DNA from 2 places in the Peribacillus muralis genome. Region 2 is predicted to be linked to the other one. Evidence: a T-box and tRNA genes for the amino acid it is inferred to sense, from the RefSeq annotation. Region 2 holds a T-box; the other holds one or more tRNA genes.
What was found. A T-box is a leader RNA that pairs with one kind of tRNA and senses whether it is charged. The one in region 2 lies ahead of argS (arginine--tRNA ligase), so its partner is inferred to be a tRNA-Arg.
Positions count from the first base shown of each region.

Region 1: it encodes a tRNA-Arg, which carries the amino acid that the T-box ahead of argS (arginine--tRNA ligase) is inferred to sense. The anticodon was not compared.

Region 1 is NZ_CP017080.1:4,301,199-4,312,199, reverse strand. Features, by position in the region: gene ABE28_RS20960 (DMT family transporter) at 1-419, shown strand, start outside; gene ABE28_RS20955 (hypothetical protein) at 452-637, opposite strand; rRNA gene ABE28_RS20945 (16S ribosomal RNA) at 1,035-2,585, shown strand; rRNA gene ABE28_RS20940 (23S ribosomal RNA) at 2,757-5,689, shown strand; rRNA gene rrf (5S ribosomal RNA) at 5,807-5,922, shown strand; tRNA gene ABE28_RS20930 (tRNA-Val) at 5,933-6,008, shown strand; tRNA gene ABE28_RS20925 (tRNA-Thr) at 6,019-6,094, shown strand; tRNA gene ABE28_RS20920 (tRNA-Lys) at 6,117-6,192, shown strand; tRNA gene ABE28_RS20915 (tRNA-Leu) at 6,202-6,283, shown strand; tRNA gene ABE28_RS20910 (tRNA-Gly) at 6,292-6,366, shown strand; tRNA gene ABE28_RS20905 (tRNA-Leu) at 6,379-6,467, shown strand; tRNA gene ABE28_RS20900 (tRNA-Arg) at 6,478-6,554, shown strand; tRNA gene ABE28_RS20895 (tRNA-Pro) at 6,564-6,640, shown strand; tRNA gene ABE28_RS20890 (tRNA-Ala) at 6,659-6,734, shown strand; tRNA gene ABE28_RS20885 (tRNA-Met) at 6,763-6,839, shown strand; tRNA gene ABE28_RS20880 (tRNA-Ile) at 6,850-6,926, shown strand; tRNA gene ABE28_RS20875 (tRNA-Ser) at 6,949-7,041, shown strand; tRNA gene ABE28_RS20870 (tRNA-Met) at 7,143-7,216, shown strand; tRNA gene ABE28_RS20865 (tRNA-Asp) at 7,223-7,298, shown strand; tRNA gene ABE28_RS20860 (tRNA-Phe) at 7,322-7,394, shown strand; tRNA gene ABE28_RS20855 (tRNA-His) at 7,428-7,503, shown strand; tRNA gene ABE28_RS20850 (tRNA-Gly) at 7,508-7,581, shown strand; tRNA gene ABE28_RS20845 (tRNA-Ile) at 7,587-7,663, shown strand; tRNA gene ABE28_RS20840 (tRNA-Asn) at 7,676-7,750, shown strand; tRNA gene ABE28_RS20835 (tRNA-Ser) at 7,752-7,842, shown strand; tRNA gene ABE28_RS20830 (tRNA-Glu) at 7,846-7,917, shown strand; gene ABE28_RS20825 (TraR/DksA C4-type zinc finger protein) at 7,962-8,711, opposite strand; gene ABE28_RS20820 (1,4-dihydroxy-2-naphthoate polyprenyltransferase) at 8,857-9,777, opposite strand; gene ABE28_RS20815 (isochorismate synthase) at 10,075-11,001, shown strand, end outside.
Region 2 is NZ_CP017080.1:4,095,266-4,106,266, forward strand. Features, by position in the region: gene ABE28_RS19860 (spore germination protein) at 1-769, opposite strand, end outside; gene ABE28_RS19865 (GerAB/ArcD/ProY family transporter) at 781-1,842, opposite strand; gene ABE28_RS25505 (hypothetical protein) at 1,985-2,131, opposite strand; gene ABE28_RS19870 (GNAT family N-acetyltransferase) at 2,302-2,829, shown strand; gene ABE28_RS19875 (STAS domain-containing protein) at 2,905-3,735, opposite strand; gene ABE28_RS19880 (Lrp/AsnC family transcriptional regulator) at 3,836-4,273, opposite strand; gene ABE28_RS19885 (DJ-1/PfpI family protein) at 4,425-5,009, shown strand; gene ABE28_RS25270 (hypothetical protein) at 5,113-5,283, opposite strand; gene ABE28_RS19890 (DUF1641 domain-containing protein) at 5,565-5,987, shown strand; gene ABE28_RS19895 (NAD(P)/FAD-dependent oxidoreductase) at 6,019-7,200, shown strand; gene ABE28_RS19900 (SIS domain-containing protein) at 7,304-7,675, opposite strand; gene argS (arginine--tRNA ligase) at 7,757-9,436, opposite strand; T-box leader at 9,470-9,687, opposite strand; gene ABE28_RS19910 (response regulator) at 9,739-10,239, opposite strand; gene ABE28_RS19915 (Delta(5) desaturase DesA) at 10,320-11,001, opposite strand, start outside.

The DNA of each region.
Region 1 (11,001 bases), 210 kb from region 2:
TAACCGGTTATTTACTATTTGGACAAAATGTTAGAAAACGCATATCTTCTATAACGTATACATTTGTCGTTTATGCAATCAGTGCCGCCACTTTGTTTCTATATGTGATCTTCAAGGGAGAGCCGCTGGCACCATATCCGGCTGCCGATTGGATGTATTTCATTCTCCTTGCCATTTTCCCTACTTTATTAGGTCATTCATTATTCAATTGGTCATTAAAATGGTTGAGCACTTCCACCATTTCAATGGGGATATTACTGGAGCCGGTCGGAGCAACGATTTTGGCTTACTTCATATTAGATGAACCTATTCTATGGACGCAGGTTATCGGGGGTACGGTCATATTGGCCGGTTTGATGATATTCCTAAGGGATGAACGGAAAAGCAAGGTGCTTAAAGAATCCGCAGTCTCCGTATGAAGGCAGTAAGTCGTTCTGACTTACTGCCTTATTCAATAAGGGTGAAACAGATAGGTGATTCTGGTGAAAATCATAGCGAAAGTAAAACTGAATAAGAAAGTCGAACCATTCACCTTGCCCTTTTCTCTGCTGAACCTGATGGCTTCATAAAAAGCAGTACTGAATAAGTAAAGGGCCATACTGTAGGAAATGAGTAATCCGATTAATGATAGATTCATTGCTTCACCTCATGGGAAAAAGATATCTTTCTATGCATATGAGCGTTTGGATGGTAATATGCTTCAAGTCATACTTGCCTATCATTAATGAAAAAAGGAAGGTGGACAGGAAATTATCATTTTTGAAAAAAAGTTTTAAAAACGTATTGCAAAGCTTATTTGTACATGGTATATTATTTCTTGTCGCTAAGACAGCAACACAAACGGCTAACAAGCTTTTGAAAAAAACTTCAAAAAAGTTGTTGACGAAACGTGACACAATATGTTACTTTATAGAGGTCGCTTCTGGAAGAAACGACAACAAATTGCTCTTTGAAAACTGAACAAAACAAAGCGCCAACGTTAAATTTTAAGTGAGCACACACTATCAAAAAAGCAAATGAGCAAGTCAAACATTTCTTCGGAGAGTTTGATCCTGGCTCAGGACGAACGCTGGCGGCGTGCCTAATACATGCAAGTCGAGCGAATGGATGGGAGCTTGCTCCCTGAAGTTAGCGGCGGACGGGTGAGTAACACGTGGGCAACCTGCCTATAAGACTGGGATAACTTCGGGAAACCGGAGCTAATACCGGATACGTTCTTTTCTCGCATGAGGGAAGATGGAAAGACGGTTTACGCTGTCACTTATAGATGGGCCCGCGGCGCATTAGCTAGTTGGTGAGGTAATGGCTCACCAAGGCGACGATGCGTAGCCGACCTGAGAGGGTGATCGGCCACACTGGGACTGAGACACGGCCCAGACTCCTACGGGAGGCAGCAGTAGGGAATCTTCCGCAATGGACGAAAGTCTGACGGAGCAACGCCGCGTGAACGAAGAAGGCCTTCGGGTCGTAAAGTTCTGTTGTTAGGGAAGAACAAGTACCAGAGTAACTGCTGGTACCTTGACGGTACCTAACCAGAAAGCCACGGCTAACTACGTGCCAGCAGCCGCGGTAATACGTAGGTGGCAAGCGTTGTCCGGAATTATTGGGCGTAAAGCGCGCGCAGGTGGTTCCTTAAGTCTGATGTGAAAGCCCACGGCTCAACCGTGGAGGGTCATTGGAAACTGGGGGACTTGAGTGCAGAAGAGGAAAGTGGAATTCCAAGTGTAGCGGTGAAATGCGTAGAGATTTGGAGGAACACCAGTGGCGAAGGCGACTTTCTGGTCTGTAACTGACACTGAGGCGCGAAAGCGTGGGGAGCAAACAGGATTAGATACCCTGGTAGTCCACGCCGTAAACGATGAGTGCTAAGTGTTAGAGGGTTTCCGCCCTTTAGTGCTGCAGCTAACGCATTAAGCACTCCGCCTGGGGAGTACGGCCGCAAGGCTGAAACTCAAAGGAATTGACGGGGGCCCGCACAAGCGGTGGAGCATGTGGTTTAATTCGAAGCAACGCGAAGAACCTTACCAGGTCTTGACATCCTCTGACAACCCTAGAGATAGGGCGTTCCCCTTCGGGGGACAGAGTGACAGGTGGTGCATGGTTGTCGTCAGCTCGTGTCGTGAGATGTTGGGTTAAGTCCCGCAACGAGCGCAACCCTTGATCTTAGTTGCCAGCATTCAGTTGGGCACTCTAAGGTGACTGCCGGTGACAAACCGGAGGAAGGTGGGGATGACGTCAAATCATCATGCCCCTTATGACCTGGGCTACACACGTGCTACAATGGATGGTACAAAGGGCTGCGAACCTGCGAAGGTAAGCGAATCCCATAAAGCCATTCTCAGTTCGGATTGCAGGCTGCAACTCGCCTGCATGAAGCCGGAATCGCTAGTAATCGCGGATCAGCATGCCGCGGTGAATACGTTCCCGGGCCTTGTACACACCGCCCGTCACACCACGAGAGTTTGTAACACCCGAAGTCGGTGAGGTAACCTTCATGGAGCCAGCCGCCTAAGGTGGGACAGATGATTGGGGTGAAGTCGTAACAAGGTAGCCGTATCGGAAGGTGCGGCTGGATCACCTCCTTTCTAAGGATAATACGAGTGCGCTTTTGTTTTGTTCAGTTTTGAATGAGTAATTCATTCAATCACGGAAGAAGCATCACGTTGTGATGGGTTCTCTCCACTTTGTTCCTTGAAAACTAGATAATAGATAGAAGGCAATTAATTTTTTCAAAGCATCTGTAAGACTTTTTTAACGGTTAAGTTAGAAAGGGCGCACGGTGGATGCCTTGGCACTAGGAGCCGATGAAGGACGGGACTAACACCGATATGCTTCGGGGAGCTGTAAGTAAGCTTTGATCCGGAGATTTCCGAATGGGGAAACCCACTGTTCGTAATGGAACAGTATCTTTACCTGAATACATAGGGTACTGAAGGCAGACCCGGGGAACTGAAACATCTAAGTACCCGGAGGAAGAGAAAGCAAATGCGATTTCCTGAGTAGCGGCGAGCGAAACGGAATTAGCCCAAACCAAGAGGCTTGCCTCTTGGGGTTGTAGGACACTCAACATGGAGTTACAAAGGAACGGGGTAAATGAAGCGATCTGGAAAGGTCCGTCAAAGAAGGTAAAAACCCTGTAGTTGAAACTTCGTTCCCTCCTGAGTGGATCCTGAGTACGGCGGGACACGAGAAATCCCGTCGGAAGCAGGGAGGACCATCTCCCAAGGCTAAATACTCCCTAGTGACCGATAGTGAACCAGTACCGTGAGGGAAAGGTGAAAAGCACCCCGGAAGGGGAGTGAAATAGATCCTGAAACCGTGTGCCTACAAGTAGTCAGAGCCCGTTAATGGGTAATGGCGTGCCTTTTGTAGAATGAACCGGCGAGTTACGATTTCATGCGAGGTTAAGTTGATGAGACGGAGCCGCAGCGAAAGCGAGTCTGAATAGGGCGAATGAGTATGAGGTCGTAGACCCGAAACCAGGTGATCTACCCATGTCCAGGGTGAAGTTCAGGTAACACTGAATGGAGGCCCGAACCCACGCACGTTGAAAAGTGCGGGGATGAGGTGTGGGTAGCGGAGAAATTCCAATCGAACCTGGAGATAGCTGGTTCTCTCCGAAATAGCTTTAGGGCTAGCCTCAAGATGAGAGTATTGGAGGTAGAGCACTGATTGGACTAGGGGCCCCCAACGGGTTACCGAATTCAGTCAAACTCCGAATGCCAAATACTTATTCTTGGGAGTCAGACTGCGAGTGATAAGATCCGTAGTCGAAAGGGAAACAGCCCAGACCACCAGCTAAGGTCCCAAAGTATACGTTAAGTGGAAAAGGATGTGGAGTTGCTTAGACAACCAGGATGTTGGCTTAGAAGCAGCCACCATTTAAAGAGTGCGTAATAGCTCACTGGTCGAGTGACTCCGCGCCGAAAATGTACCGGGGCTAAACGTATCACCGAAGCTGTGGATTGACACCATTAGGTGTCGATGGTAGGAGAGCGTTCTAAGGGCGTTGAAGTCAGACCGGAAGGACTGGTGGAGCGCTTAGAAGTGAGAATGCCGGTATGAGTAGCGAAAGAAGGGTGAGAATCCCTTCCACCGAATGCCTAAGGTTTCCTGAGGAAGGCTCGTCCGCTCAGGGTTAGTCGGGACCTAAGCCGAGGCCGAAAGGCGTAGGCGATGGACAACAGGTTGATATTCCTGTACCACCTATACATCGTTTGAACGATGGGGGGACGCAGAAGGATAGGGTAAGCGCGCTGTTGGATATGCGCGTCCAAGCAGTTAGGCCGGAAACGAGGCAAATCCCGTTTCCATCAAGGCGGAGCTGTGATGGCGAGGGAAATATAGTACCGAAGTTCCTGATTCCACGCTGCCAAGAAAAGCCTCTAGTGAGATGTAAGGTGCCCGTACCGCAAACCGACACAGGTAGGCGAGGAGAGAATCCTAAGGTGTGCGAGAGAACTCTCGTTAAGGAACTCGGCAAAATGACCCCGTAACTTCGGGAGAAGGGGTGCTTTTTAGGGTGAATAGCCCAGAAAAGCCGCAGTGAATAGGCCCAGGCGACTGTTTAGCAAAAACACAGGTCTCTGCGAAGCCGCAAGGCGAAGTATAGGGGCTGACACCTGCCCGGTGCTGGAAGGTTAAGGGGAGAGGTTAGCGCAAGCGAAGCTTTGAACCGAAGCCCCAGTAAACGGCGGCCGTAACTATAACGGTCCTAAGGTAGCGAAATTCCTTGTCGGGTAAGTTCCGACCCGCACGAAAGGTGTAACGATCTGGGCACTGTCTCAACGAGAGACTCGGTGAAATTATAGTACCTGTGAAGATGCAGGTTACCCGCGACAGGACGGAAAGACCCCGTGGAGCTTTACTGCAGCCTGATATTGAATTTTGGTACAGCTTGTACAGGATAGGTAGGAGCCTGAGAAGCCGGAGCGCTAGCTTCGGTGGAGGCGTTGGTGGGATACTACCCTGGCTGTATTGAAATTCTAACCCGCGCCCCTTATCGGGGTGGGAGACAGTGTCAGGTGGGCAGTTTGACTGGGGCGGTCGCCTCCTAAAGAGTAACGGAGGCGCCCAAAGGTTCCCTCAGAATGGTTGGAAATCATTCGTAGAGTGTAAAGGCACAAGGGAGCTTGACTGCGAGACCTACAAGTCGAGCAGGGACGAAAGTCGGGCTTAGTGATCCGGTGGTTCCGCATGGAAGGGCCATCGCTCAACGGATAAAAGCTACCCCGGGGATAACAGGCTTATCTCCCCCAAGAGTCCACATCGACGGGGAGGTTTGGCACCTCGATGTCGGCTCATCGCATCCTGGGGCTGTAGTCGGTCCCAAGGGTTGGGCTGTTCGCCCATTAAAGCGGTACGCGAGCTGGGTTCAGAACGTCGTGAGACAGTTCGGTCCCTATCCGTCGCGGGCGCAGGAAATTTGAGAGGAGCTGTCCTTAGTACGAGAGGACCGGGATGGACGCACCGCTGGTGTACCAGTTGTCTTGCCAAAGGCATAGCTGGGTAGCTACGTGCGGACGGGATAAGTGCTGAAAGCATCTAAGCATGAAGCCCCCCTCAAGATGAGATTTCCCATGGCGCAAGCTAGTAAGATCCCTGAAAGATGATCAGGTTGATAGGTCAGAGGTGGAAGCGTGGCGACATGTGGAGCTGACTGATACTAATAGATCGAGGACTTAACCAACGCTTTAAAAAATGAAATACCTTCTTATTATCTAGTTTTGAAGGAATGAAAATTTCTTCTTGCGTTTTCTCAAAAAGACGTTATAATAATATATGTCTTGAAAAAATGTAAACAATGTTTGGTGACGATAGCGAAGAGGTCACACCCGTTCCCATTCCGAACACGGCAGTTAAGCTCTTCAGCGCCGATGGTAGTTGGGGGTCTCCCCCTGTGAGAGTAGGACGTCGCCAAGCAGTTACATATGGAGGATTAGCTCAGCTGGGAGAGCATCTGCCTTACAAGCAGAGGGTCGGCGGTTCGATCCCGTCATCCTCCACCATTTTACACCTGCCGGTGTAGCTCAACTGGTAGAGCAACTGACTTGTAATCAGTAGGTTGGGGGTTCAAGTCCTCTTGCCGGCACCATTCATTCTAGCAGTACAAGCACGAGCCATTAGCTCAGTTGGTAGAGCATCTGACTTTTAATCAGAGGGTCGAAGGTTCGAATCCTTCATGGCTCACCATTTTATCATGCGGGTGTGGCGGAATTGGCAGACGCACCAGACTTAGGATCTGGCGCCGCAAGGCGTGGGGGTTCAAGTCCCTTCACCCGCATCTTTCATGCGGAAGTAGTTCAGTGGTAGAATACAACCTTGCCAAGGTTGGGGTCGCGGGTTCGAATCCCGTCTTCCGCTCCACTTTTCTTATGTGCCGGGGTGGCGGAACTGGCAGACGCACAGGACTTAAAATCCTGCGGTAGGTGACTACCGTACCGGTTCGATTCCGGTCCTCGGCACCATCTTATATATGCGCCCGTAGCTCAATTGGATAGAGCATCTGACTACGAATCAGAAGGTTGTAGGTTCGACTCCCGCCGGGCGCACCATTTTTTTTGCGGGAAGTAGCTCAGCTTGGTAGAGCACTTGGTTTGGGACCAAGGGGTCGCAGGTTCGAATCCTGTCTTCCCGACCACGTGATTTTTAAAAGAATGGGGCCTTAGCTCAGCTGGGAGAGCGCCTGCCTTGCACGCAGGAGGTCAGCGGTTCGATCCCGCTAGGCTCCACCATTTTTCAATCAGAAACTTATATTATATTGGCGGTGTAGCTCAGCTGGCTAGAGCGTACGGTTCATACCCGTGAGGTCGGGGGTTCGATCCCCTCCGCCGCTACCAATAAATATAAGGACCTTTAGCTCAGCTGGTTAGAGCAGACGGCTCATAACCGTCCGGTCGTAGGTTCGAGTCCTACAAGGTCCACCATATGCATTTTTTTCAAAGCCATGGAGGTATACCCAAGTTCGGCTGAAGGGATCGGTCTTGAAAACCGACAGGGGAGTCAAATCCCGCGGGGGTTCGAATCCCTCTACCTCCTCCATTTTTTTAATAGCAGCAAGTTGTTTTGAAACAACCTTACATAGAGGAAGCGAAGAAACGATATACACGAAAACTTGATGCTAATCGTTCCATTATTACCGTCGCGGGGTGGAGCAGTCCGGTAGCTCGTCGGGCTCATAACCCGAAGGTCGCAGGTTCAAATCCTGTCCCCGCAATTATTAGGTCCCGTGGTGTAGCGGTTAACATGCCTGCCTGTCACGCAGGAGATCGCGGGTTCGATTCCCGTCGGGACCGCCATTTTTAAAATTTAATACATTTGTGGCTCAGTAGCTCAGTCGGTAGAGCAAAGGACTGAAAATCCTTGTGTCGGCGGTTCGATTCCGTCCTGAGCCACCTTTATTGCAAAATTCCTTGCAATATATTACGGCGGTTGTGGCGAAGTGGTTAACGCACCTGATTGTGGTTCAGGCATTCGTGGGTTCGATTCCCATCAGTCGCCCCATTTCGCGGGTGTAGTTTAGTGGTAAAACCTCAGCCTTCCAAGCTGATGATGAGGGTTCGATTCCCTTCACCCGCTCCAAATATGGGCCTATAGCTCAGCTGGTTAGAGCGCACGCCTGATAAGCGTGAGGTCGATGGTTCGAGTCCATTTAGGCCCACCATATTCATATTGTTCCGCAGTAGCTCAGTGGTAGAGCATTCGGCTGTTAACCGAACGGTCGTAGGTTCGAGTCCTACCTGCGGAGCCATGGGGAAGTACTCAAGAGGCTGAAGAGGCGCCCCTGCTAAGGGTGTAGGTCGCGCGAGCGGCGCGAGGGTTCAAATCCCTCCTTCTCCGCCATTTGGCCCGTTGGTCAAGCGGTTAAGACACCGCCCTTTCACGGCGGTAACACGGGTTCGAATCCCGTACGGGTCATAACAAAAAAGGAAGCATACATCATGTATGCTTCTTTTTTTCGTTCATTTCTTTTCATTGATATAACGATCTCTTTGCTTATAAGGGATATCCCCAATGTTGGAATCGATATGTTCAGCTTCCAATGTATCCTCGTATTCCTTTTGTCTTTTATTCGGTATATCCACTCTATTTTTACCTTCAATATCATTTGCGGCAAAGCCTTCATAGTCTTCTGGAAATCCGTTCGTTTCATCTTCGTTTTGATAAAGGTCATTGTAATTGTCATGGTCGCCTGTGTAATCGGATGGCGTTTCGGATGTCCCGAATTTGGCGACTTCACCAAAGCTATCTTCTTTATCGACTATTTCATTTTGATGACGGTTTTCAAAATCATCCCCCTTGGATGGGATCAATATGTCTTCTTCAACTGGGCGATCTTGAGCATTGGTCCGTTCCGGCGTATGCTCGACACAGTAGAGCGTGCTCGGGATGGCTTCAAGCCTTTCCGTAGGGATTTCCTTCTGGCAGGTTTTACAGTGGCCATACGAGCCGTCCTCAATCGCAGTCAATGCTTCTTCGATTTTCTCCATTTCAGATTGGGCATGTTCATCAAGTGCTTGATTGCGCTCCATCTCGAATAATTCGGTGCCCAGGTCAGCTGGATGATTATCATAGGATGATAATTCCCCTACTGATTCCGTCTGGCTTTTATTCAGTACAGTTCCTTCATCATTTTGTATCCTAGTTTCAAGCTCGCTTTTTTCTTGAAGCAGCTCCTTTTTGAATGTTTGTATTTGCTGTTTGGTTGGCATATCCAATTCACTCCTTCTAAAGTACCTATCTATTTTCCCGCTTGTAAGATGGTTGTATTATCTATTACCCGAATTGGTGCATAGGAAAACAAAATGAAACGGAAGATAGAAAAAAGGACTGAGTCGAAAACTCAGTCCTTTCAGGTTAAATGAAATAGCTTATGAATAAACCGATCGCCATGAGCAGACCGAAGAAGGTGTTGGTTTGGGCAGTGGCTTTCATTGCCGGCACCATCGTGATCGGCTGTGTCTTTCCGACGAAGCCCTTGATTGCTTTCATGGCTTTCGGGATGCTTAGGAAGGCAAGGAGAATCCATGCTGTTACGCTTCCGGTAACGACTAAGCCAATCAGCCATAGGTAGGAAAAGGCAAACATGATGGCCATGAAGGTCAATGCGTTTTTCCTGCCCATCACGACAGGCATCGTTTTCCGTCCATGTTCCTTATCTCCATCATGGTCACGGAGATTATTCGACAAGTTGATCAATCCGACTAATATTCCGCTTGGTATCGCAATTAAAATGGCGGTGGTGGAAACATATCCGGCTTGAATGTAAAAGGCGATCAAAATGATCAAAAAGCCCATGAACAACCCTGAAAATAGTTCCCCGAAAGGAGTATAAGAGATAGGGAGCGGGCCTCCTGTATACAGATAGCCGACAAGCATGCAAACCAGTCCTACCGCAGCAAGCCACCAAGACGATGCGGCACAAATGTAGATTCCAATTAACAAGGCGATGGCATACATGCCAAGTGCCAAGGTCATGATGAGTTTCGGGGTCATTCCATGGCGTACGATACCGCCGCCGATGCCGACCGATTCCTCGGTATCCAAGCCCCTTTTGAAATCATAGTATTCATTGAATAAGTTCGTTGCAGCCTGGATCAGGATACTGGCAAGCATCATGGCGGCAAATAGCAGCCAATTGACGCCATCTTCCAAAAGCGCGATCACCGTTCCAAGCAAGACCGGGACAAAGGCTGCGGTTAGTGTATGTGGACGAATTAACTCCCACCAAATCTTCCAGGTCCGTTTCATGGGAAGTCCGTCGTATTCTGTTTGCATTGTTTCTCTCCTCAAAATCAGTATTGGTACTCTCGAAAGTATATCAAATATTGAAATGTTGCACAAAAGTTACCCTATTAAGTGTAGGGAAATTGGGGATGTGTGTCAATTGAATGAAGCGGTGTTCCACTTCCAAATTCAAGGATATCACGCTGCATTCGCCAAGATTCATATAATAAGGAAAAAAGCGGGCATGTATCGTTGGGAAAAGGGGCGTTTTATTGACATCAGGTTGACGGGAGGTGTATCTTTAAATAGGTTAAAAAGCTTTTAAAATGTACATTTGGGGGGATTTTTTTGGCTATCTCGGAAGAAACTGAACAGTTTCAGGGGCTGGCTTCAGCTATACAAAAGGCGAAGGACTTGAATGATCAAGTTCTATTCAGTCATATTAAGAAAATTCAATGCACCAACCCCCTTTCATTTTATCAAGCTGGAAGAGAACGGTATGCGGGTGAACGTTTTTTTTGGGAGGACCCTGCAAAGGAAATAACCATCACTGGTTTAGGCAATGTTAAGAAACTCAAAGCGGCAGCGAATGCCGAACGTTATAGAGAAGTCGAAAAGAGCTGGATCAAACTGCAGGAAACTGCTGTCAAAACGGGAGTGACCGATGTAGAGGCGACAGGTCCTCTACTGTTTGGGGGCTTTTCTTTTGATTATGAATCTAACAGTACAATCCTTTGGAACCATTTTGGGGACAACCTGTTTTATATACCTGCCTTCATGCTATCAATAGTGGGGAAACAAGCTTACTTAACGACAAACTTACTTTGTTCGCCTGATGATTCAGAAAAACTCTTCAGAGATATGATAAATGAACGGGAAGCCTTCCTTTCCGAAGGCTTGGATGGTGTGCCATGCGGACCTAACTCCCTTGTTAAGCAGAGGGAGGTGCAGTCTGCGGAATGGAAGCGCACGGTCACCGAAGCGGTAGAGGAAATCAAGACGACAGATCTTGATAAGATAGTATTGGCTAGGGAGCTTCGACTTACATTCGAACACTCCATCGATTCAGGGAAGGTGCTCGAGCAATTGATTGCAGAGCAGCCATTAAGCTATATTTTCAGTTTGGAAGCGGGTGGTGATTGCTTTGTCGGTGCGACTCCCGAACGCTTGATCAAAAAGCAGGGGGATGCTGTTTTTTCTACCTGTCTTGCCGGTTCGATGGGACGTGGGAAAGATCAGCGAGAAGATGTTAGCCTAGGAAATGAATTGCTTCAT
Region 2 (11,001 bases):
TTCCATCGACCATTATCGCGAATCTTCCTTGATTAAGCGATTCTACGACATAATCGGGTCTACCTGAATAATCGACCAAGGGAAATATGGAGAAAGGTTGGTCATATAAAAGCTCTTCAATTTGATAGCTGCTTGTAACTGTATCGATTTGCAGGGAGCTTAGCTTCAGTTGGATGTTCCGTAAAACATCCGGGTTGATTACGTCCTCCATATAAAGGAGATTCACATTCGTATTGCTTCTAGTCCCCAAAGTGTAGCTTTGATTCGCTAACGCCGTCGTCTTCAATCGTTGACGAATAAGGGCTATATTCACCTCACTGTTTTCTATGAAACCATCTCGCGGTCCTCGTATGGATACTTCCATATTCGACTCATCAATGGATCTTTGAGGCATTTTCGCAACGTTAATGGAAAGCATTTGGGACGTTTGACAGTCAAAAAGAAGCAAATTACCTGAAAACAAAGCCAATGAAAGCTCCTCCTGAACCCGGGGAGATGGCTTGATTTCCTCGATGGCGAGTAAGTGATCGAGAGTTTCCACCCCAATCGTTTTCCCTTTTTTTATAAGTCGATCCACGGCCGGTAAGACTGTATCATAAATTAACATGCTGTCTACCATTCCACTAGTGTAAACCAATAAAACTTCCTGCCTATCCATATCCTCATGATTAAAAACCTTGCTGCTTACACGAACATCGGAATGGGCTTGAAAAAGCTGATATAATCCTTCTTTTGTCAATAATGCATGATGGTCATGTGCCTTAGCCATATTAATTGGATTCACCTACTTTTAAGTTTTACTAGAAGGAATGTCATGAGGAGGGATGCAATTAAAACTGCACATACAGCTGGATAATAAATCCGATATAAGAAGGAAACGAACTTGTCGGATTGCCAATTAACGAGCTCGCCGATGACCATGACGCCATATATGATGGTTAAAGACCACTTTTTCTTTGTGAATCCCAATAATTCGTTCGTCAAGAACATGAGCAAACTGACACGAACCAAAGCACCGGCAAACCATTGGAAAATCGAGAAGAAATCCACACGTGTAATATATTTACCGATCGTTAACAGTTTCCATTCTTCATAGGCTGGATTATTCATCAGTGCCGCTTCTACAGGTCCAAACTCAGCGATCGCTGCAGTCAGGGGGCCAAGTGCTAGTATAAATAAGAAAGAGCTGGTCAGAATCAATCCTTTCAATGTAAAGGAATGTTTGGAGTACCCTTGAAGAAGGAGAAGATACAAGATTTCACCAAATGCTGCACACACATAGATCATTCCTTTTAGAGACGGTTCGAACCCCTGCTCGAATAGGGGGAATAATAGGGTGTAATCCTTCTTCGGTACATTGCTGATGCCGATAAAGACGCCGAATAAGCAAACGATAAAGAAAAGAAACGGACCTAGGATGGCGATTGTTTTGATTCCTTTAACGGATGCATAATAACTAATAAGTAAAAAAGATAACACAATTACCAAATTGGGCACCTCGGAGGCATAATTATCCTTTGCCCAAAATAATGTATATTTCATGGTGACAAATGCTTCAGAAAACATGATCATTCCCAAACATACTGCTAAAATTTTCACGAATGGCGGAGAATAGTGATTCCGTAAAAAGGACAATAACGACTCTCGTCCAAGTGCGCGGGACATATAAAAAATCATCAATCCCATAATTATGATGGGGATAATGCTAAATAGGACACTTATCCAAGCGTCCCTCCCGGCTGCCGTTAAAATATTCGGCAAGATCAATACATGTACCATGAAGCCTGTTGAAATGATTGTCAGTAAATAGACATGAATGGATTTAAGGTTTACGTTTTTCATAAGCATCCTCAAGAACAAGAGTTTTTATATATTTTGCGTATTTATTAGGATTCTATTCTTCAAATGTTCTCCTGAAACGTGCGAGGAAAGAAAAATACCGCCCTGCCTGATGATAGGCTTAAGCGGTAAAAAGATGATCCAATCAATCGGTATTGTTGCCGGGTCCGTTCTTTCGTTTATTCGCCGTATATTCCTTGCCATGTGCTTCCTGTTCAGCAATGATGCCTTCTTCTGGAATGTGGTTATTTTTCTTCGGTGAATTGATACGGTTACGATGTTTTTTTCCCATGCTGCAGCTCCCCTTCATCCAACTTTTGATTCTTGGTCTATCTTGGACGTGCTACCGTTAGCTTGTCCGATAAACATCAAAAATACCTCTATAATAGGCACTTCATAATAAAGGAAAACCGTTCGCCAAAACCGAATATGTTACCAGGGCTACATTATGGGGGGGATTCTATGTTTCCGGTTTTGAACACTGGAAGGTTACGGTTAAGGGAAATTCATGCGGGCGACGCGGAGGCTCTTTTCCGGCTCTTATCAAATGATGAAGTGACTCGTTTTTATGGTCAGGATTCATTGCTCGATATCCAGGAGGCGAAGGATATCGTGGCTGCTTTTGCAAGGGGCTACCGTGAAAACCGATCGATCCGTTGGGGGATTGAGCGCAGTGATACGCAGGTTTTGATCGGCACGATCGGCTTCCATGCCTATAGCCCGAAATACAGGCGGGCTGAAATCGGGTACGAAATCGATCCAGCACATTGGCGCATGGGATTTGCCTCGGAAGCGCTTAGGGAAATAGTGGCTTACGGGTTCAATAATCTCGGTTTGACGCGGATCGGTGCGGTCGTTTTTCTCGAAAATCAGCCATCAAGCGATTTATTGGTAAAGCATGGCTTCATCCAGGAAGGCATTTTAAGGAGTTATATTTACCAAAATGGCATACCTCATGATACATATGTCTATTCGTTATTGAATTCATGAGTCCCCTTGCGCCGCTGGGGGCTTTTTTGATTATAAAAAAAGCCACCAACACAGGGCGGCTTGAAGCCTTCGGATTTAGTTCATTACAAGATCGTCCTTCAATGCTTGCTGCAGCGTCAGCTTTGTCTCTGCCTTTTTTTCAAAATCCACCCCTGAACGAATCATTTTCATGACCACCCCGGGACGCAATCCAGTCACAACGGCTTTACAGCCCATCAAGGCAGTTCCATCGAGAATATTCAATAACCGGTTCATGATCTCAGCCTCCATCTCGATAATACCGGACAAGTCCACGATTAAGGTCTGTAGCCTTAAATCACTAATTTCCATCAGGACTTTTTCCTCGATTATTTGGATACGCGAATCATCGATTGTCCCGATTAACGGAAGGACACAGGTGGCGGCCGTAACAGGAATGATCGGGACCGATAAGTTTTCCACCAAGCGTTGCTGTGCCAGGATCAATTTGTCTTTATAATCGGAATAACTGATGAAAAAGGATTTAAGGAAAACATCCACCTTTTCATTCACTTTCTTTTCCAACTCAAAAAAAGTGAGGGAATCGCTTATATGATCTTTTGTTTGCTCGTACTTATAAAAAAAGGTCCAAAGCGTCCTCCGGATGGCCTGAATCCAATCCAGCTTGAATGAAAGCGCCAAGGAGTGGGTTGCCCACGTTTCCCCTTCTTGTTCTGCAAAGGTAATCATATCCGCTTCATTCTGCTCCACGATGTAGCGAATCAGCTTATGGGCATTATTCAAAAGGTCAACATTCCCCACCAGCAAGATTTCTTCGATTTTCTCTCTGACATTTACCGCTTCTGATAAAAGATAGTCCTCAAAATCACTTTTGTTCTGTTGAAGGAATTCCATTATTTCTTCTTCCTCGTAAACAAAACTCACGATTTCCCACTCCCTTTTGCTGTAACGTTCAGATGTGATTTTTGTTACTATTTCCATTCTCTATCAATGAAGTCATTTCCTGCCCCTTGTGTGCATTCTATCTTCAGGTCATATTTGCTCTCGCGGAAAAAATATCCTTTAAAGTCGATGAAAAAATCAAATGTGTTGACGATTTCCCATATTTAATCGCCTGATCGATAAACTCCTCCAGCGTTTCCATGGAATATGTACTGATTTTAACCAAATAACTATATTGACCGGCCAACCGATGACATTCCAGAACATCCGGATGCCCCCGGCAAAAATCATGAAAATCCTTACATCGATCCGTTTCAAACAAAACGAATGCGGTAATGATTCTATCAAGCTTTTCAAGGGCTATTTCCGTTTTATACCCCTTAATGACGCCACTTTCCTCCAATTTATTCACTCGCTCTTTAGTGGCTGGGGCAGTTAAGGAAACCTCCTTGGCCAAATCCTTCATGGACATGCGCCCATTAGATTCGAGTAAGGAAAGTATTTTTTTATCCGTTCGATCCAATTCGATCACCATCACTTTTCATTATTATATGTAATTGTCCAAATACATTATAAAATAAAGAAAATGGGAATGAATACATAATTATTGATATGTAATCAAGACTTTACTTTTTATATAATAAATACAAAACATTCATATGGGGGATGCTGCTATGAAAAAAGTATTGCTGCTGTTATCTAACGGGTTCGAAGCGGTTGAAGCGAGTGTGTTCACGGATGTATTGGGCTGGAATAAATTAGAGGGTGACGGCTCCACCGATTTGGTTACCGTAGGTCTTCATGAGCAATTAGCATGCACTTGGAATTTCATCGTGAAGCCCGAATTCACCATCGATCAAGTGAACCTTGATGACTTCGATGCTTTAGCCATACCAGGAGGGTTTGAGGAAGCCGGCTTCTACGATGATGCCTATGATCAAAGGTTTCTTGAGGTGATTAAAGATTTTCATGATAAAAAGAAAATCATCGCAACGATTTGTGTCGGGGCCCTTCCATTAGGAAAAAGCGGGATCTTGAAAGGACGGAAAGCGACTACCTACAACCATGCAACCAGTATAAGACAGACCCAGCTCAAGGATTTTGGGGCGCTTGTCGTCAATGAACCGATTGTCGTCACAGACAACATCATAACCTCCTATAACCCTTCCACAGCTTTCGGTGTGGCCTTCACGCTTTTGGAAATGCTCACCTCCAAAGAAAACTGTAACCATGTGAAGGAACTGATGGGCTTCCATTAAGGGTATCTTATCCAAACAAGGCTCTGGATCGTCCAGAACCTTGTTTGGATAAACGTCGTTTAGATTGCATCTGCCTTAGATGTTTCCAAACTTACAAGCACATTTATTCCTCCATACTTTCCCCCATCCCTTCCTCTAGGTTTTTGAGGTACTCGTCAGAAATTCCGTTCATGCCTTCCATGACTTGTGCTTTCGTATATTCCATACTGCCAACCAATTTATTACGCTTATTATCTTCAGTCTCTTCAGTAAGCTTGGATTTTGGATCGGTCACATTTTTCACCTCCATCGTTTAGGATGGCTTTTCCAGGAGGAAATATGCAGGAGGCGCGAGACGACAGTTGCGATCTAAAAGGATTTAACCTTTTAAATACACGGGAAAAGATTTTATTATGGAGATTTTTTAAAAAATGCTGTTTTCAGCGAGCGAAAGGGATATACTATAGGATAGCTTTTATTACATTTTTAAAAGTATTGTGATTAACACTTTGTGTAATATTTTACAAGTTTTTCTAACCAAATCAACAAAATGCTTATTGCAAAGGAGAATTGGATATGTCAGAAACGATTACCCAATCACAGTCTGAACAATTAAATGCACGTCAAGATGTACTGGATCAGTTATTAAAGCCTGAGGTTCAGGAATCCCTCACTACTTTAGTCAATCAGCTTCCAAAACTGACTGAGTTAGTGAATATTTTAACAAAGTCGTATGATTTCGCCCAATCGGTGGCAACGGATGATGTCCTGAAAAACGATACCGTCAGTGCCATTTCGGAAATCGCGACACCTGTGGTCGATTCCGTGAAAGGTCTTGCGGCTACTGCAATCGAAGCGAAGGATCGTGCAGAAGCGAATCATGATGTAATCGGTCTTTTTGGACTGTTAAGAATGATGAAGGACCCGGAGGCACAAAAGCTTTTCCGTTTTGCACAAGCATTCCTTGAAGTTTCATCAGAACGTAAAAACCTAAAATAAAACTTTCAATCAGTAAGGACGGGGATTATCTATGTCAAAACAAATCGTCATCTTAGGTGCAGGATACGCTGGGTTGCTATCTGCGTTGTCCGTACGTGAATATTACACGAAAGATCAAGTGCAGGTTACCGTGGTGAACCAATTTCCAACACACCAAATCATCACGGAATTGCACCGTCTTGCCGGCGGTTCCATTTCCGAGCAAGCTGTTTCGATTCCTTTGGAAAAGCTTTTCAAAGGAAAAGATATCGACCTTGCCATTGCCAAAGTGGAGTCTTTCTCCGTCGATAAAAAAGAAGTGAAGCTTTCCAACGGTTCCACTTTATCTTACGATGCCCTTGTTGTCGCTTTAGGAAGCCAAACTGGATTCTTCGGCATTCCAGGACTGGAAGAAAACAGCATGGTCTTGAAATCGGTGAAAGATGCGAACCAAATTTACAAGCATATCGAAGATCGCATTCGTGAATATGCCCAAACGAAAAATGAAGCCGATGCCACCATCGTCATCGGGGGCGGCGGCTTGACTGGCGTCGAACTGATTGGTGAAATCGTCGATCATTTCCCTAAAATCGCCAAAAAATTCGGCGTCGACTACAAGGATTTGAAAATCAAGCTTGTCGAAGCTGGTCCAAAAATCCTTCCTGTATTGCCTGATCACCTAATCGACCGGGCCATGACAAGCTTGCAAGCGCGAGGCGTCGAATTCTTGACAAGCCTTCCTGTTACGGGTGTAAAAGGCAACCAAATCGAATTGAAGGACGGCCAAACGATCACAGCCAATACGCTTGTTTGGACAGGCGGGGTTGCGGCTCTTCCTATCGTAGGCGAATCAGGCCTTGAAGTGGATCGCGGCAAAGCAGCGGTTAATGAATACCTGCAATCGACATCACATAACGACGTATTCGTTGTCGGTGACAGCGCCCTTGCTTTCCCTCCAGAAGGCGGACGTCCATACGCGCCAACGGCACAAAACGCATGGCAAATGGGTGAGCTTGTCGGCTATAACCTATATGCAGCGTTCGAAGGCAAAAAGCTTGAAGTATTCACGCCTGTAAACTCAGGCACACTTGCGAGCCTTGGCCGTAAGGATGCCGTGGCAACCGTCGGAGCTAACAACACAGCCCTGAAAGGCCTGCCAGCCACTTTGATGAAGGAAGCAAGTAATATCCGCTACCTATCACACATCAAAGCACTATATAGCTTGGCGTATTAATTTAATACTGCCGCACTGCCCTTTATTCCCGTTTTTGGGGATGAGGGGTTTTTTTCGTTTCCCAACAAGAAGGACGGGCCCTCATTAATGACCCGTCCGATCTTCACTCCATATTACTATGCTTGGCATAGGCCAGCTCGTGGCTTATGGACTCATTCCTTGAATAGTCCAGGCATACGGCATCACATAAAACATGCACGCATTGATCGAACAAGGAGCTTAGCGGCTGGACGCTTTTCGTTTCATGACTCAAGCGGTTTTTCGTTGCAGCCGGGATCACCAACACCTCATGGGAAACACGAGCTAACTCGGATTGATCATTTGTCGTGATGGCGAACACCGTGCAGCCGATCTCCCTGCCTTTCGCGGCTGCTGAAATCACGCTTTTCGTCGAACCGCTCCCGCTGATGGCTATGATCAGGTCGCCTTTTGCAATCGAAGGCGTAATCGTCTCACCGACGACATATACACCCAAGCCACATCCAAGATATTGTCGCCGTACATAAAAAGGAGCCCTGTTGAAATTTATTCAACCGGCTCCTTCCAATGCCATGCATTACATTTGATTCGGCGCTGAAATCCCCAATAACCGCAGCGCATCCTTCAAGACGATGGCTACGCAACAGGCGAAGGAGAGCTTCATCTGCTTCCACTGATCATCGGCCAACACCTTCGTATGGGCATAATATTTATTGAATGCACGTGCCAGCTGCAAGCTGAATTTAGCGACTTGTGATGGATCGGCCTGTTCAAAGGATTTTTGGACGATGGCCGGGAATTGCTCAAGCAGCTGGATGACGGGCCAAGCATATTCACCTAAGGCCTCGAACTGGATGTCCCGCTCCTTATATTGCCCCTTTTCCAGCAATGATGATATTCTGGCATGGGTGTATTGCACATATGGGCCCGTTTCGCCCTCGAAATTCATCATTTGGTCCAACGAAAAGTCGATATCATTCATGCGATTATTCTTTAGATCATTAAAGATCACCGCTCCGACACCTACCTGCCTCGCAACCAGCTCCTTCTGTTCAAGCGCTTGGTTTTTTTCATCAATATTTCGCTGCGCCGTTTCGATGGCCTCTGCCAATACATCTGCAAGCAGCACGACCTTCCCTTTTCGTGTCGACATTTTCTTGCCGTCCTTCAGCATCATGCCAAAGGCCACATGCTGCAAGTCCTTTGACCAATCATATCCCATCTTCCCGATCACCTGGAAGAGCTGTTTAAAGTGCAGGGATTGTTCGTTGCCGACGACATAAAAGATTTTCTTCGGCCCATACTGCTTTTCACGATACAGTGCTGCGGCTAAATCACGTGTGGCATAAAGCGTCGCCCCGTCCGTCTTCGTAATCAAACAAGGGGGCATATCCTCCAGCTCGACGACAAATGCGCCCTCCGATTGGGTGAGCAAGCCTTTTTCCTTTAGCTCCCAGACGACAGCATCCATTTTGTCATTGTAAAAGGCTTCGCCCGCAAAGGAATCAAAACGAATGCCCAATAACTCATAAATCGCAGCGAACTCCTTAAGCGAAGCCTCCCTGAACCACTTCCAGAGGGAGAGCGCCTCCTCATCACCATCTTCAAGCGACTTGAAGCTTGCGCGTGCTTGTTCATTCAACGATTCATCCGTTTCTGCAACATCATGGAACTTTACATAAATCTTCAGTAATTCTTCAATCGGGGACGCTTCGATCGCCGCTTTGTCTCCCCAGAGCTTATAGGCAACGATCAATTTGCCGAATTGTGTGCCCCAATCTCCCAAATGATTGATCCGTTCGACTTGATAGCCGTTCTTTTCAGCTATGTTAGCCAATGCATTGCCGATGACGGTCGAGCGCAAGTGGCCCATCGAAAACGGCTTCGCGATATTCGGCGAGGAAAAATCGATCACGACATTCTCCTCTACAGGCTTTGTCGAACCATACTGTTCCTTATCACGCAATATCGCTTGCAGCACATTATCCGTCACCCGTTGCTGATTGACGAAGATATTGACATACCCCGACACTGCATTCACTTCTTGGATCATCCCATCGCTTAGCTTTGCAGCTAGCTCATAAGCGATCACCTGTGGCGATTTTTTCAGTTTTTTGGCAAGCGTGAAGCATGGAAAAGCAATATCCCCTAATTCCGCAAACTTAGGCTTTTCGATTAATTTTTCAATTTCATTTACCGTCAGTTCATCGTTCATTGCGTTTGATAGTAAAGCTGCAATAGGTTGATTCATCGTCAATATCCCTCCTAAACAAAAAAGCCCCCGTCTCAAATAAGAGACGAGAGCATAGCTTCCCGTGGTACCACTCTAGTTGCCACATATTGTGACCACTTTCCATTGTTAACGGGGTGACTCCCCGATATTCCCTACTAGACGTTTCAAGAAATTTCTCCAAAGTGCGCTTCATTCATTCTTCCTGCATCAGGCTCCCACCATCCCCGACTCGCTTGCCATTCAAAATGAACTACTCTCTTCATCAACGAATTTTCAATATTATGATTTCATCCATATTACACAATTAAAAAATACGTGTCAACACCTCAGCCGGTCGGTGCCTTCATTTTATCCTTGATCGTGGACAAATAAGTTCTTATGGCCCCAGATGCCGCTTGACCTGCAGGCCTCTCCTGCTCGGAATGATTGTAAGAAGCAGCATCCATGAGCTCAGGGGAGTAAATGCTCATGCCATCCATGATACGGCGGATCGAGCAGGCCAGCTCGTCACTCGGATTATCCTTCAATAAATAACCACTTACATTGGCTTGAAGGGCTCGCTGATAATGCCCATCCCTTCGAAACGTCGTTATGATGATCACCTTGCAAGCAAACGCCTCCAAAGCTTCCGCTGCCTCCAGTCCGCTCATGACCGGCATCTCGATATCCAGGATGCACACATCCGGCCGCAATTGGTGCACAAGGGCAACCGCTTCCTCCCCATTACTGGCCTGGCCGACGATTTCTATATCTTCTTCAAGATTGAGTAGAGAACTAATCGCTTCCAAAAGCATTTCCTGTTTCTCTGCAATCACGATTCGAATCACTTGATGCTCCCTCCTCGATCCGTAAAAAAGACTCCCTCAATCCAAGGATCATGAAGGGAGTCCGGAACCATTTATACATGTCATAATTCCGACTTAACTTGAACGGGCACACTTTTTTTCGTTACATATCTTATGTCCTTAAAGCCAACAAAATTCTTTTTATCTTCATCCCATAAGCGGAACCGAAGCGACTGTAAGCTTGTCGCAAGCGTGATCGTCGGGACATTCTCTAAAGGCTCCGTATTATTATGGGCCATTTCCAGTTTGTAGTTAGGCACCCTAGGACTCAAATGATGAACATGGTGATAGCCGATATTGCCTGTGAGGAACTGCATCAATTTCGGAAGCTTATAAAATGAACTTCCTTCCACTGCTGCCAACACATACTCCCACTCCTCATTTTCTTCAAAATAGGAATCCTCGAATGTGTGCTGGACATAAAACAGCCAAATGCCCACTGAACCAGAAATCATGAAAATCGAACCTTGTACCAAAAGAAACGACTGCCACCCAACCAGCAAGCAAAGCACTGCCACTAAAATGCAGATGATCGCATTCGTCAAATACGTATTCATTTTTTCCTTCCTTCTAGCCCCTTTGCGGTTAAACCTATTCTTCAGAAGGAAAACGTAAATCGGACCCAATCCGAACATGACCAACGGATTGCGGTAAAAACGATAAGCAAAACGAAGCTTTAGCGGCGCTGCCAAATATTCATCCACCGTAAGAGTCCAAATATCGCCAGTCCCCCGCTTATCCAGG